3 regions of the Paenibacillus sp. BR2-3 genome follow, and region 3 is predicted to be linked to each of the others. Evidence: riboswitches for the same ligand, from Rfam matches in the RefSeq annotation. Region 3 holds a riboswitch; each other region holds the start of a gene.
What was found. Region 3 has a riboswitch for cyclic di-GMP ahead of PaeBR_RS20945 (S-layer homology domain-containing protein). Riboswitches for the same ligand answer to the same signal wherever they lie in the genome.
Positions count from the first base shown of each region.

Region 1: linked by a shared signal. The riboswitch ahead of PaeBR_RS10630 (thiamine pyrophosphate-binding protein) and the one ahead of PaeBR_RS20945 (S-layer homology domain-containing protein) in region 3 are both predicted to bind cyclic di-GMP.
Region 2: linked by a shared signal. The riboswitch ahead of PaeBR_RS02875 (transglutaminase-like domain-containing protein) and the one ahead of PaeBR_RS20945 (S-layer homology domain-containing protein) in region 3 are both predicted to bind cyclic di-GMP.

Region 1 is NZ_CP126311.1:2,235,749-2,240,891, forward strand. It holds gene PaeBR_RS10615 (ketoacyl-ACP synthase III) at 1-303, opposite strand, end outside; gene PaeBR_RS10620 (hypothetical protein) at 357-707, opposite strand; gene PaeBR_RS10625 (carboxymuconolactone decarboxylase family protein) at 894-1,262, opposite strand; gene PaeBR_RS10630 (thiamine pyrophosphate-binding protein) at 1,274-2,902, opposite strand; cyclic di-GMP riboswitch class I at 3,071-3,165, opposite strand; gene PaeBR_RS10635 (methyl-accepting chemotaxis protein) at 3,293-4,543, opposite strand; gene PaeBR_RS10640 (hypothetical protein) at 5,024-5,143, opposite strand, start outside.
Region 2 is NZ_CP126311.1:584,631-589,773, reverse strand. It holds rRNA gene PaeBR_RS02880 (16S ribosomal RNA) at 1-1,223, opposite strand, end outside; gene PaeBR_RS02875 (transglutaminase-like domain-containing protein) at 1,586-2,395, opposite strand; cyclic di-GMP riboswitch class I at 2,409-2,489, opposite strand; cyclic di-GMP riboswitch class I at 2,561-2,641, opposite strand; gene PaeBR_RS02870 (class D sortase) at 2,753-3,412, opposite strand; gene PaeBR_RS02865 (GtrA family protein) at 3,453-3,857, opposite strand; gene PaeBR_RS02860 (glycosyltransferase family 2 protein) at 3,847-4,824, opposite strand; gene PaeBR_RS02855 (glycosyltransferase family 39 protein) at 4,862-5,143, opposite strand, start outside.
Region 3 is NZ_CP126311.1:4,347,945-4,353,087, forward strand. It holds gene PaeBR_RS20940 (DUF6531 domain-containing protein) at 1-319, opposite strand, end outside; gene PaeBR_RS20945 (S-layer homology domain-containing protein) at 316-2,304, opposite strand; cyclic di-GMP riboswitch class I at 2,348-2,442, opposite strand; gene PaeBR_RS20950 (MFS transporter) at 2,559-3,758, opposite strand; gene PaeBR_RS20955 (ROK family protein) at 3,778-4,803, opposite strand; gene PaeBR_RS20960 (sensor histidine kinase) at 4,959-5,143, opposite strand, start outside.

The DNA of each region.
Region 1 (5,143 bases), 2.1 Mb from region 3:
TCGGTGGATCATTAATGAGTTCGTAGGAAAGATATATTCAGGAGTTTGAGTCGCATAGGCGATAAGGTCGATATCTTCTCCGGAAAGTCCGGTTTTCTCCAAAACATTGCTGGCGGCCTCAAAAGCCATTGTCAGGGAGTTCTCGTCCTCATTGTCAATGCTGTAGCGGGTTTCACGACCTAAGGCCGTCAAAAGTCCACGGATATCAATACCCTTTTCATCAAAATGCTGAATGAAAAAGTCGTTCCCAATCTTGTTGCTTGGATGATAAATATCGATGTCCTTAATACGAATCCCAGCCATATAATTCCTCCTAAAATTACGAGCATGCTTAACCTAAAACCCGCATTAATGGACTAGACACTTACCGTAGAAATGATCTCTAAATTCTCAATTCCAGCCTTACGACCCAGTCGGGACAGCTGCATTTTAAGGATAGGATTATTCTCAAGTGTGAGTTTTACTTTTACGAAACCGTCGCTTTTAAACATGATGAAGCACCCTTCAAGCAGAGGAACAACATCAGCTGAGGTTACATTAAGTTTTCTGCAATCAATTAGGAGTTCGTAGTCGGCAGGATTGATAGGACTAATTGTTTGTTTATAGGCCTGAATGGATTTTGTGCCGTCCTCTTCTGAGAAAGTACCTTCCAGCTCGATATTCATTACCTTGTTAGCTGAATCCGTCTTTAAATTAAATTTCCCCATTTGTGCATCTCTCCCATTGTTAATTGTTTTAAAGCATGCCAATCTTTATATCCGCTAAAACTATTTATTAACGTCAATTTTCGACATTAACCTTTTATTTTTGGGATATTTTAACTCTATTATTTCATATATTTCTCAAATATGCAATGTAAAAGTCGAAAAATGTATTAAAATGTCGTGAAAGATTTATTGGATTTCATCAAGTGTAGAGAGTAGGACATTAAAAGCACTAATCACTCTTGGTGCTCCTACACAAGGGACTAAATGCAATAACGTGCCTTTGATTTGTTCAATAGTGATCCCGACACGAAGCGCCATGATATAGTGAACTCCCAGTTGGTCAAACTGTCCCATTGTAATTAAGGAAGAGATGACCGCGATTTCCTTCCAGTCATTGCCGATGGTGTTGCGCTGAAAAATATCACCATAGGCGTTTCCCATTATATATTCAGCCAGATCGGGAAAATGCTCTTTAATCGGAGCCAAGGCTTTAGCGCCATAGTCTCCGGAAAGATTAGAAAAGTGGTCCAGGCCATTCATAACATTGTCGCTCATATGTACCTCCTCTAGAGATTTAGTGTACGGTGTGCGGTTGGGGGGACTTCGTCACGGTCAGTTAACAATTCGATGACGGCCACAGCATTCAAAGCGACAGCTTCTCTAATTGCTGAAGCAAATTGTTCTGCAGTCTCACACTTAAAGCCGGTAGCGCCCAATGATTCAGCGAATTTTACAACATCCATAGGTACTTCGAATATAGTCCCATCATTTCGGCCTGTAGTTTTCTCCATACCTTTTAGCGCCATATCCAGTTGCATATTATTCACAACGATAAAGATGACAGGGATATCTTTACACACGGCTGTATTAATCTCTGTCCCCAGCATCATAAAGCAGCCGTCGCCTGTGATGCAGAAAATCGTTTCAGCGGGTGAGGCCACCTTGGCTCCAATGGCCATGCCGATCGCATTGCCCATGCAAGCAAAGTAAGCATCAAAAACCAGGCTGCCTGGTTTCTTCACCTTGTACCATTTGACAGCATTGAAACCGTGACTTCCATCGTCGACGAACACTGTATTATTATAAGGGATTAGATCACTCATAGTGCTTAGTACCGATGCCAGTGAGAGCTTGGGGAGGACAGGGAGCTCTTCCGTATAATCTACAGGCACGGTTTCGCGTTTAGTAACAGTGTCAGGATTAATATTATTGATATACAGCCTCAGGTTTTGGCGAAGATCTCCGGTTACCTGTATGGTCTTGGAGGTTAATATTTTTCCGACAAAGGTAGGATCGCTGTCAAACTGAATCAATGTCGCCGGATGATTCTCCCGCCCCAGATTACAGATGGTCATATCGCTTAACCGTGATCCCAGAACGATATATAAATCACTATGGTTCAGTAGATCTTCACCGTGTTTGCATCCCCCGACACCGATCGGACCGTGATACAACGGGTGATCCCAAGGAATAGCTCCTTTACCTCCAGGCGAGGTCACGATAGGAATATTAAAGATTTCAGCTAATTGAATCAGCTCCACATGGGCTTCAGACCGATTAACACCTTTACCGGCAATAATTAAGGGATTAATGGAGTTATTAATGGCCGAAATTACACGATCAATGTTAGCAAAACTTACGAGGAATTCCCGCTCCGGGATAATAATATTGCATTCTTCAAGCCGTTCCGTCTGAACATCAAAAGGTAAACAAAGATGAACAGGTCCACGCTTGCCGCTCAGTGCAATTGAAATCGCATGATTAAAAATGGTGCCGAAGTGGTCGCCGCGTTCAACAAGCTTACTAAACAATGTAGCAGGTCTGAACATCTCTGCCAGATCAGCAAGATAAGAGGACGAATCCTGGCATTGTGGAATTCCTAGTTCTTTAATGGACTGGTGACCGGTAATGAATAAGACAGGTAAGTTATTAGCTTTAGCATGCGCTGCTGCGGTGAGCAAATTAGTGCCTCCTGGGCCAGAGGTACCAAAAGCTACTCCGAGATTTCCGGTTTTTAGAGCGTAACCGGAGGCTTCGAACCCGGAGCTTGATTCATGTCTCCCAGGGATAAACTCAATTCCATAATCCACCATCTTTAAAGCTGCAGGACAAATAGATTTACCTATGATTCCAAAGGCATGGGTTACTCCGAGGTTACGTAGTGCTTCTGCCATGTAATCTGCGACTGTCTTCAAAAGTTACACCTCACAAGTGAATTTATGTAGATTAAATTATCGATCCATCGAATAGAAATCGTCAGACCTATAAAATTAAAAAAATAAAACCTGTGCTCAAATACAGAGCACAGGTTGGTAGCACAAATCGCCGTAGAGACCGCATAAATAATCCAGTCATTCTGGTTTTTCAGCAACCTGGCAGTCATGACCCCATTAATTACCGAGGCTGTAGATCCATGGCTTTGCGTCATTCTCTTTCGAGAATTTTGCCCATATAAATTTGTGAATTTCAAAGAAGAATAATTTTCCTTTACAATATATTCCTCGAGCACCTTTGTCAATAAAATTATACATAATAGCTCGAAATTTGACGAAGAATGTGAATAAATTAGGAAAATTAGATTCTATTTAAAACTTAAAGACATGGATAGTCTTTTGCAGTTGAAGTACGGAACGGGTCATAATTTCAGTTTCATCGGCTACCGCTTGAAGCGCATGAATTTGTTCGTTCATTGCCGCTGAAACTTCCTCGGTTCCGGCAGCAGTTTGCTCAGTGATTGCTGAAATATTTTGAATAGCGCCGGAGATTTTCTGCGCACTCTCCAGCATGCTGTCGCTTTCTGCAGAGAACGAAGAAATTTGCTCGGTTATATACTGAACACTTTGTACAATCTGGGCAAAAATCTGGGCGGTTTCAACAATCATCTCATTTTGTATTTGCACGACTTCTTCATTGATGGAGATATTCTCAATGGCTTGCTTGATATCATTCTCGATACTCCTTACGAGACCGAACACTTCTTTCGTGGAGGCGGTAGATTCTTCAGCAAGCTTACGAACCTCCTGGGCAACGACGGCAAAGCCTCGTCCATGTTCCCCGGCCCGTGCCGCTTCTATGGAAGCATTCAGCGAGAGGAGGTTGGTCTGCTCGGCAATCTCTGTAATCGTCTTTGTAATCATCGTTATGCCTTTGGCATTTTGGGAGAGGGCCTCGATGGTCTGCGCTACTTTTTCGGTAGCATCGATATTTTTCCGCATTCCGGCAGCTTGGGTATCTACAGAATGTCTGCCTTTTTCAACCAGATCCAGCGTATGTATTGAACGTTTGTTCATTTCTTTCGTTGAACTTGTGTAGTTGGATACTTTAGTCTCTATGTCTTTTATAGATTCCGCCATATCGGCAATATCAACGGATATTTCATTCGCTCCGAGAGCCAGTTCATTGGAGGATGAAGCGACTTGAGCCATTACAATTTTCAAATCCTGATTCTTATTCTCTATCCCGCGGCTTGCATCCGTTACCTGGCGGGTAATCTGTGAGGCTTCTGTAAGGATTTTCTTGAGTTTATCAATCATACTGTTGAACGAGCGGCTTATATCGCCCATAGAGCCTGTCTCATCAGCTCTGGAAGTAAAGTCTCCTTTCGCGATCGTGTGCGAGATATTGGAAATGTCGTCAAAGGATGATGTAAGCGTTCTCTCAATGTAGCGGGAAAGAGGGTATGTGAGACCGCCAAGTAAAGCTACCAGGATAATTCCTGCAAATGCTTTACCTATAATCAAAAATGCAATCAAAACAGGAACAGCGAACAACGCGGCAACCATAAAACATCCGGCAATGATTCTTTCTTTTAACGCAAGCTTGTTCATCCAGGCCATAACAAACAGATCCCCCTTAATTATGTTGACTATTGTAATATTATAGGTGTTTTTGGGAGCCGAGGTCTATTGTAAGAATTGACATAAATCATAAATCTTTAAAGTGGTATAAAAATAGGGGGTGTCCCATAAGCCATATAAATGGCTTTGGGTATCCCCGTTGTTTTTCGAGTAGGATGTACATTGACGCTTGCTGTGGACGCTCCGCGAACGGACCGTTGTTCCAATCGCTGTTGTCCCCAGATTTTATTTATTCTCCTTAGCGGTGAAAATCCGGGGACAAAGGCGACCGCTACCGCTTTTCCACAATCGTTCCGTCCTCTCCGCTGCTTTAAGCAGAAAAAGTTTCGACAATCCTCTTTAAAATCACAAAAAAAGAAACCGTCCTTTGGTAAAATGGAAGTACCACCAACCATCCTAAAAGGAGCAATTTCTCTGTACATTCTATATACCATAGACCAACTTTACCTGCCAATGGATTTAGAAGAAGATCTTCCACCCCATCACCTCGTTCGTGTCGTTAACGCCGCCGTAAATCGACTGGACGATACCATCTTTGACGCAGCCTACCCCGGCGGCGGCCGCGATAGCTACCATCCC
Region 2 (5,143 bases), 1.2 Mb from region 3:
GGGGCATGATGATTTGACGTCATCCCCACCTTCCTCCGGTTTGTCACCGGCAGTCACTCTAGAGTGCCCAGCCTTACCTGCTGGCAACTAAAGTTAAGGGTTGCGCTCGTTGCGGGACTTAACCCAACATCTCACGACACGAGCTGACGACAACCATGCACCACCTGTCTTGGGTGCTCCGAAGAGGGACACTATCTCTAGTGTTTTCACCCAGATGTCAAGACCTGGTAAGGTTCTTCGCGTTGCTTCGAATTAAACCACATACTCCACTGCTTGTGCGGGTCCCCGTCAATTCCTTTGAGTTTCAGTCTTGCGACCGTACTCCCCAGGCGGAGTGCTTACTGTGTTAACTTCGGCACCAAGGGTATCGAAACCCCTAACACCTAGCACTCATCGTTTACGGCGTGGACTACCAGGGTATCTAATCCTGTTTGCTCCCCACGCTTTCGCGCCTCAGCGTCAGTTACAGCCCAGAAAGTCGCCTTCGCCACTGGTGTTCCTCCACATATCTACGCATTTCACCGCTACACGTGGAATTCCACTTTCCTCTTCTGTACTCAAGCCACCCAGTTTCCAGTGCGACCTCAGGTTGAGCCCAAGGTTTAAACACCAGACTTAAATAGCCGCCTGCGCGCGCTTTACGCCCAATAATTCCGGACAACGCTTGCCCCCTACGTATTACCGCGGCTGCTGGCACGTAGTTAGCCGGGGCTTTCTTCTCAGGTACCGTCACTCTCATAGCAGTTACTCTATGAGACGTTCTTCCCTGGCAACAGAGCTTTACGATCCGAAAACCTTCATCACTCACGCGGCATTGCTCCGTCAGGCTTTCGCCCATTGCGGAAGATTCCCTACTGCTGCCTCCCGTAGGAGTCTGGGCCGTGTCTCAGTCCCAGTGTGGCCGTTCACCCTCTCAGGTCGGCTACGCATCGTCGCCTTGGTGAGCCGTTACCTCACCAACTAGCTAATGCGCCGCAGGCCCATCCCTCAGTGACAGATTGCTCCGTCTTTCATTCTCTCTTCAGGAGAACAAAGAAATTATCCGGTATTAGCTACCGTTTCCGGTAGTTATCCCAGGCTAAGGGGCAGGTTGCCTACGTGTTACTCACCCGTCCGCCGCTAAATCCTATTGAAAGCAAGCTCCCAATAAAACTCCGCTCGACTTGCATGTATTAGGCATGCCGCCAGCGTTCGTCCTGAGCCAGGATCAAACTCTCCAAATTGGTATTTAGAAAGAGCGATAGCTCATTTTGAAACATCTGACGAGAATTTACATTCTCATTTTTGGATTTCACTTTCATAAAATCCCACTCACTCGTTGTTCAGTTTTCAAAGATCAAGTTCTCGTTGTCGGTCATTAATGCCTCACCAGCAACTCTTATAATATATCACATTGTATTGAGGAGTGCAAGCTTTTTTTTCGAAATAACTTATTTCGCTAATCACTTCGCTTATTTCTTCTCCAACAACGCTTACTTATAATACCCCATCCTCAGGGGTAAAAGCAACCCTATCAGCAAAATAAAAACAACCTGCTTAATTATTAAGCAGGTTGTCCATTAATTGAGTTAAATTTCAACAAGTATTAATAAACTTTAGCAGTCGTGTATTTATTCGAGCTTTTGATCAGCGTTGCAGTTTTCTTGTTCTTGATCAATCCAGCGTCTACAGTCGTGTCAATGGTTACCCATTTGCCATTCAACAGCACTTCATTCCAGGCATGATACTGACTGACATAGCTCGTGTTCCCCATAACCAGTTTGGTTGGAATATCTACACTGCGAAGCATTGCGGCAAATAAGGAGGAATAATCGTAACAAATACCTTTTTTGTCCGTAAGAGTATTATCTATATTAGGGATGTAATCACTGGATACTGAACTCGCTAAACCATAATCATACTGCACGTTCTTAACGATGTAGTTATAGATGGCTTTCACTTTCTCTTCATCTGTTTTCTTTCCTTGTGTCAGCAGTTGAGCTCTTTGAATGGCTTTATCCGAGGAACTCCATTTAATATTCTGAACGGAATTCAGATATACAACATTAGTGTTGCTTAAGGACAACTGTACCATTGCAGAGTAGACCGTTCTGTATTTGTTACCCGTAGTGTTCTCAAGAACAGTAACCTTATAGGAACCATTTCCTTGTTGAAGTGGAAAACGTTCATTTTGTTGAGAAGAGAACAGATTATAGGTGTAGCTATTATTGTCCTTAGTAATCATCAGCTTGGTGCGTTTGTCTTTCGGCACTTCGTATTCAATTCCGATTACACCCTCCGTAAGCTTCGAGGTATTCAACCAACTGGAATCGGTAGTTGCAGCATCTGCTGTAGTCACCTGAACAGAAGTGGCCACTACAAATAGCGTTAATAACATAAAATAAACCTTTTTCAAGGATAAAACTCCTTTCGGTAGCTGGCTGCCATCCTTACGGGAAGGCCCTTTAGCTTTGCGTCCCTAACTTTCGTCAGGTTTGCTATTATCGTATAAGCTCTATCTTTGTACTATTTAGTAGAGTCTGATAGAAATAGACTTGAACAAACAAAAAAAAGCCCTTCATTCGGTAGCTGGCTGCCATCCTTACGGGAAGGCCCTTTAGCTTTGCGTCCCTACTTTTCAATAGGTTTGCCGTTATCGTGCTTAGCTTTTATAGTTAATATATTACCATATTTTCGCAATTACTCAATAGTAAAGTAGATAGATTTATTTTCATATTATTAAAATTATGATAGTTCAAATTTATCATATCTTTCAGGACAATTTGGCATGCACTATAAGCCGATGTGTCGGATTTACGAGCGGATCACATGTTATAAGGGTAAGAATCTTATCTTTATTGTTGCCGTTCAGAACAGAAACGTCGGTTGGCTCCACCACTGAAATATCATAAACCTCGTACTCATAGACTTGGTTCTTTGTTTTTACAGTAATAATGTCTCCAATGGCTACTTCATTCAATCTGTTGAATAATCTTCCGGTCGTTCTGGCCCTGTGTGCAGCTATAGCTGCATTGCCGATCTGACCGAGGGGGGTTGTTTCCTGCATATGTGCGGCGGCATGCTTCATATTGGCTTTCGTAGCCCCCTCCAGCACAGGCAGCTTCAGGTTTATTTTATTAATTTCAAGGAGTGCAATAACGTTATCGCCCATTTCCGGCCCGGCTGCGGTTGGACTGTCCCCTGCAGTCTGGGCTTGCTCGTCCAGAGCCGATTCATCCGCAAGCAACTGAGCAACCTTGGCATATCTGCTTTCCAGATCAGCATCAGCCGTGGGATTTGCACTATCATTGTAGCTCTGTTCCGCGTCTTTCAACAGCTGGCTTTGCTGCCAATCGTTATACCACTCATTAGCCTTCGGATAGAGCAAGATCAAAATACCGCCAAGTATAAGCAGATAGGAAAACTTACGCATAATTCGCACTCCCTTCTATTCATAAGCTCATACTATCCTTTCAAAAAACCCATTTCCGGCTTCCGAAGAAGTTAATAATTACTGTAATAAACGTAACCATAACTTTAGCCATCAAAACTTGAACCCCGAGCTGATCTGTCAAAAGACGCATAAGCAGCAGCGAGATTCCCAGCACGGCCAGATTCAGCGCAATAAATTTCAGCAGCTGCGTCCGGTCGAACCCTTCCTGACTGACACGTTCCCGATCCCGAAAGGTCACTTTTTTGTTAAGAATAAAGCTGTTGGCCGTACCTGCACTGTAGGAAATGACCTGAGCCACCGGATAGAGCATCCCTATGGAGTGCAGCAGTGTAAATACAGCAAAATCAATCAGCGTGTTGAGCAGGCCGACCGCATTGAACTTCAGAAATTGAATGAATCCGGTGCGGAGGCTTTTATCGGGCATAAATATCGTCCTTCCGGTCATCCTCAAATTCTCCATTACGGTACCCCGCCGTCTCACGCACAATATAGAGCGGTCTGTCTTTGGATTCGTCGTAAATCCGGCCGATGTATTCACCAATGATCCCAAGCAGCATAAGCACAATGCCGTTAAATAGCAAATTGACACCTACTATTGAAGTCCAGCCCGGAACGGTCCATGATGTGAACAGCCTCTGAAACAATACAAAGAACAGGTAAATAAAACTGGTTAAGGAAAGAAAGAAACCAATATAGGACGCGATCTTCAGCGGCTTATGTGAAAAAGAGGTGATTCCGTCAAGCGCAAAGCGGATCATTTTTTTTAGCGGATATTTTGTCTCCCCGGCAAAACGCTCCTCACGCACGTATTCGACCGCCGTCTGGCGGAAGCCCACCCAGCTCACCAGTCCCCGGACGTAACGGTTTTTCTCCTTTAATCCTCTAAGAACATTACACACTTTCCGGTCAATCAGGCGGAAGTCCCCTGTATCTGTTGGAATATCCACGCTCGTCATGCTGCTTAGAAGCCGGTAGAAGAGTTTTGCCGTCACTTTTTTGAAAAGAGTCTCTCCATGGCGCTTCAGCCGCTTCGCATACACGACCTCATAACCTTCCTTCCACTTCGCAATCATCTGTAATATTACCTCCGGCGGGTCCTGAAGGTCGGCATCAATGACAACAACCGCCTGGCCTTCCGAATAATCCATGCCTGCGGTTATAGCTACCTGATGTCCGAAGTTACGGGAGAAATCAATCAGCTTCACATTCTCGTCGCGGCTGCTGATTTCCCGCATGATTTCTACGGTACGGTCACGGCTCCCATCATTAACGAATAGAAGCTCATAGGGTTCACCGCAGCCGTCCATTACTTTTTTCAATCGATCGTACGTATGGGCAACAACTTCTTCCTCATTGAACATAGGAATAATTACGCTGTATCTGGCCTTCATTACGTTCCTCCTCAAGCATAGTTAACTATTTATAATTTTAAAAAACCCAGGTAGGGAACCAGCGCAGGATGTTCGTTACGTAATCCCCTCTGACCACCATACCCGACAGCACCGGATAGAATCCGATAAAGAGCAGCGCCGCAGCCGCCACAAAAATATAACGTACAAAACGGGCTTTTGGAGACCTGCTGTCCAGGAGCTTCATCACATAAACAATACCAAGAATCAGAAACGGCACCATGGCAAAATAATGGTAAAGGAACGTCTCGCGCGGGACAAGCATCCAGGGCACGTATTGTGAGAAGAAGGCAATCCAGAT
Region 3 (5,143 bases):
CATAGCTGCCCGAATCCAGTGTAGCTACCGTGGAACCATTACGTTTTAAATTTATGACCGTATCATGATATTCCTGCGTTTTGTCCTTGGGATCCGGATTGTCAAAACTGAAATTCACTAGTGTCTGTCCACCATATACTGAACTGAAGGAACTCTGATCAATCTTCAACGAGGTGTCCGCATAAGCTTTCGGCAGATCCTGATTTGGAAGCAGCGGCAGTCCCGTCAGCACTATGATAAATGCCAGAAAGCATTTGCCCAAAAGCCCAAGACGATTCCCCCGGCTCCATCCGTTTTTCTGTGGCCTATCGTTGCTCATTGAAAGACTTCCCCTTTCTTGCCCAGCCATCTGTAAATAACAGCCGCGGCTTCGGCTCTTGTGCAGGTAGCCCCTGGATTCAATCGGTCGCCGTTCCCTTGAATGAGACCACTCTTGATGGCCGCCTGAACGGAAGGCTTGGCCCATGCATGGACCTTGGCGGCATCGGTGTATGCAGTCAACGCTTCACTTTGCTCTTCTTTCCGCAGCGAGGCGGCATTCGTCAGCATAAGCATCATTTCCTCGCGGGTGATGGAGGCATTCGGTTTAAACAAACTTCCTTCATACCCTTTGACCCACCCCGCCGATGCCGCCTGTTTTACCGCATCCGATGCCCAGTGGCCCGCAGGCACATCCTTGAATGAAACGCCCCCCTCCGTTTGGCCTCTCAGACCAGCGGCTTCAACCAGCATTTTGGCGAACTGAGCGCGTGTGACGGATTTTCCGGGTTCGAAACGTCCTGTGTCCATGCCATTCACGATCCATCTGGATGCAAGCACTTCCACCTCGTCTTTTGCCCAGTGGCTCTTCATATCCGTGAATGAAGGCTCGTTTAGGAACAGGGCGTACAACCCAGGCTCTTCAACTTGCGTCCGAATGTTCCGCCAGGAGGCGTCCATTGTTCCACCGGCGTAAATCCACTGTCCGGTAGCCCCGTTATAACGGTAAACGCCTGTCCGATTAGCGCGGTCGGCTGTTGCAGGGGATTGCTCTAATTCAAAGGTAAGCGAAGCTGGTTTTTCCAATTTCGCTTCCGAAGTCCATGTCCAAGAGATCCCAAGCCATGTCATTTCTTTATTCTTCGTTGCAGCCGGTCCGCTTTTCTCTACAAGAATCCGTGAATCCTTGCCGAATGTCCCCGGTTCAAAAGTGAGCCGTACGTCTTGTCCGCCCGCGACCACTCCGCCGTTAGGGCCGATAGAATCCCTGCCCTGCTGAAGCGCAGCCGTTGAAGCTGTATCGCCGGTTTCGCTTTTTACGACCTCCCTGCTAACCAGCCGGCCATCCTTGGCAATCGTGAGTTCTTCTCCGTTGAAGCCGACAAACTGGGACGGCTTAACGACACCCAGACTGAATGTTTTTCCGGTCTGTAAATCTGCGCTCCGCACAATCGCCTCTCCGCCCGAAGCCTCCAGCCAAGCGGCTGTTCCCCCTGAAATGCTCATTTCCTTGTATTCGGTTTTACCCAACATGACCGGCTGGGTCAAGTCAACCGGCTGGGGATCGCTCTCTTTCAGGTCAAGGAACGTATACTTTCCTTTATATTCAGAATCCCGCTGCTTCCACAAAATCTGCTCTCCGTTGAATACGAACCGCTCCACGTAAGAGGTGTAAGACAGGTCAAGAATCTTCCGGCTCGTTCCGGAAGAAATCACGTATTCATACAGATCGCCGTCCGAGCCACCTTGGTAGACAATGCTTCCGTTCGCTACGACCGGGTCTCTCCCTTTACCTAAATCTGTCAAAGTCCCATTTGTCTGGTCATATAAATGCATGTCATATTGAGGGTTAGTCTGCCAGACAATATAATCGCCGTCGATAGAAGGTATGCGATTCTGCCCTTCATTTACATTCAGCTTGGTCTCGACCTTCGTTTGGACATTGTAACTGTAGATATCCCAGTTAAAATTAACAGTCCCGGCGATTTGGTTTCTTTTGTCAGCCCATACAACAACCGGCTCGCCTTTTCCATTAACACCAACGACGGGAGTATCCGTCATTTTACCGTGATTTGTTACTGCAAGTGTTTTTCCGGTAGCCGTATTGCCGTAATAGATTTGACCCGCATAATTCGCAGCTCTGGACCGCCAGACCACATGAGTCCCCGATTCCCGAACATTGATTCCGTCGACAGTTAATGAAGACGCTTCATCCTTGTAGGTATAGACCGTTTCCGCAAATGTCCGGTTGACGGGCATTCCACCTGTCGCGATTACTCCCGCCATCAGCAGCAGTGCCGCTCTTTTCCAAAATACGCTTTTCATAAATTTCTCCCCCTTAAAAATAACAACAAAAAAACCAAGCCTCTTGAGAAACCCGGCTGCCAGGTCATGAATGGAATCATGACGGAAGGCCCGTGGCTTTGCGTCCCCGACTTTCGTACGGGTTTGCCTTTGTTCAAGCACTTGGTTTCCCATTAATAGTGCTTTATGTATAGTCAATAAGTCTTGCTGCTTCCAAAATTATACACAGTTCTACATATTATTACCATAGTATTTTTTCAGGTCATGTTTATAAGTCAGTTCAGACGTCTCTCCATCAAAGCATTGATCTTCTCCGACCCGATAAGCATAACGACAACATAAGCCACTATAACAAACGGAAAAATCATAAAGGTAGTATGAGCTCCCACCCACCAAAGCAGAGGCGGCAATAAGGCCCCGCCTGTATAGGCTACAGCCATCTGATAACCCATGATTCTCTGCGAATGCTCTTTTCCAAACCACACAGGCGTCTCATGCAGCATGCAGGGAAATATAGGTGCAGATCCTAAACCTACCAAAATAAAACCGATAAGTGAATAGATGGTCGGTAGCGGAATGACCAAAAGTATGGCTCCAACCAGAGCTATCGTTTGCCCTGCACGTATCAGAATGCGGTTGTTGAATCTGAATGTAACAAATCCGGTGATAAACCGCCCTACGGTAATTCCTCCATAATACAAGGAAACCCACTGGGCGGCCACAACGGCCGATAAATCCTTAACGTTAACAAGAAAGCTGCTGCCCCACAAGCCCATCGTTGCTTCCATACCCACATAGAACAAAAACGTAAGAAGGGACAGTTTAACACCCTTGATTTTCAAGGGTTTTTCGTTTGATACGGTCTCTGACAGCACAATGTTACTCCGATCTGCTTGAGACTCATTTCCTTCTTTAATATTGTTATTCTCCACTCGCTTCCATAAAGGGAGAGTACAGAAAAGCAGTACCACCAGAACAAATTGTATAATAGCTACAACCAAATAACCGCTCTTCCAGGAATTATCACTGGCCATATAATGGGACATAATAATGGGTCCAAGCATCGCGCCAATTCCCCAAAAGCAATGCAGCCAGCTCATATGATGGGCTTTATAGTGGGTAGCTACATAGTTATTCAACCCTGCATCGATAGACCCCGCCCCCAAACCAAGCGGCAAGGCAAGAATAGCGAGCCAAAGGATCGAGGGTGACAAAGAAAATCCCAATAACGACACCGCCGTAACCGTCACACTTATAAAGGTAACATTCCCCGTACCCCACCGTTTAAGCAGGGTTCCGCTTGCCAAACTTGAGAAGATCGTACCCGCTACAATAATCATGGACAGCAAGCCCGCTATTTCTATCGGCGCCCCATATTGCTGCTGCATCACAGGCCAAGCCGCTCCAAGCATCGAATCAGGCAATCCCAGACTGATAAAAGCCAAGTATATAATGATTAAGAAAAATGTAGCCATTCGATTACCACCTGTATTTTTATTTGGTTAACTGCAAGTTGGGTTCCAGCGTACTCAAGGTTTGTACAATCATGCCCTTTACATAATCAGCCGCAAAATCCTTCGAAAGAATCACCCTCGGCATTGCGCTTGGCGGGAGCTGTGTGCCGCATAATTTGGTAATTGCATTCAAATGTTCCGGCCTTAAAAAGCTTCCATACAGCACCACGGCATCAGGATTTAGCACGCTGCTGACCGCCACCGTAAGTTTGCCTATCGCTTCGCACAGCCGCTCAAAAGATGCAAGCAAAGAATCCTCACCCCAAGGAATCCCAAGCGGCATATGGGCCACTTCCCCCGCGAAACTGCGTTTTCCCTTATAAAGCTTTCCATTGATAAAAATACCCGCACCTGGTGGAAACCGCTCGGGGAAATATAAATAGACTATTGAGGAATCCGCCTCTACCTGCGTCCTGTTACAGAAACCTATGACTGCCGCGTTCACATCATTCTCTATGACAACCGGCTTGTGATACCGGAGTCTGAAATGCTCCGTTACAGAGATGCCGAGCAATGCCTCATAGTCCGAAACAACCATTTTACCATCGTATTCCGCACCGGGTAAGCCTAGGCCAATAGCCTGAATAGAGGGGTGCCCGGCAAGCGAAGTGTCAATGATCTGTTCCAAGCTCAGCAGATTCACCTTCTCAACCTTCACATCTGTTTCATACACACAACTGCCGGAGAGATTAACCACAGAGCTATGTATAAAGATGTCCCCATCCCTTTCATGCGGGAACAAAATCAACGCAAGCGCGTAATCCTCGTTGTAAATATATTGCTGCGCCGGCCTCCCTCCACGGGATGAGGTTAACCCTGCCTCCAGCACTTCATTTTGCCCTGCCAAATGCTGCAGCATCGTGCCGACAGTGACAATACTGAGTCCGGTAATCTCGGCAATTTGCCGTTTTGTAGCCTGTTTTTTCTCCTTCAGGACTTTTCGTACCAGATTTATATTTACCTCTTTAATCACAATGGCATTTCCGCCAATGTTCTCCACGTCCATCACCTCAGTTATTATAATACTTTATAAAAGTGTTTTAATAAATAGTCTTTTTATGGCCATACCCGTTATACTGGCTGAAACGATTAATGGCTGGAATGGGTCACTAGATAAGCAAAGCTGAAAAAAACTTCGGAAGGATCTCCGAAGTCTTTTGTTCATATACCTCCCTCCCGACTCTCCGGCGGCAGCACAAAGCTGATCTCAAAACGGGTACCTATTCCTGCTTCACTGGTTACTTTTATTTGTCCGCACTGGATTTCAATCAGCTTCTTCACAATGGACAGACCCAACCCGGTACCCCCATACTGACGGGAACGGGACTTTTCGACTCTATAAAACC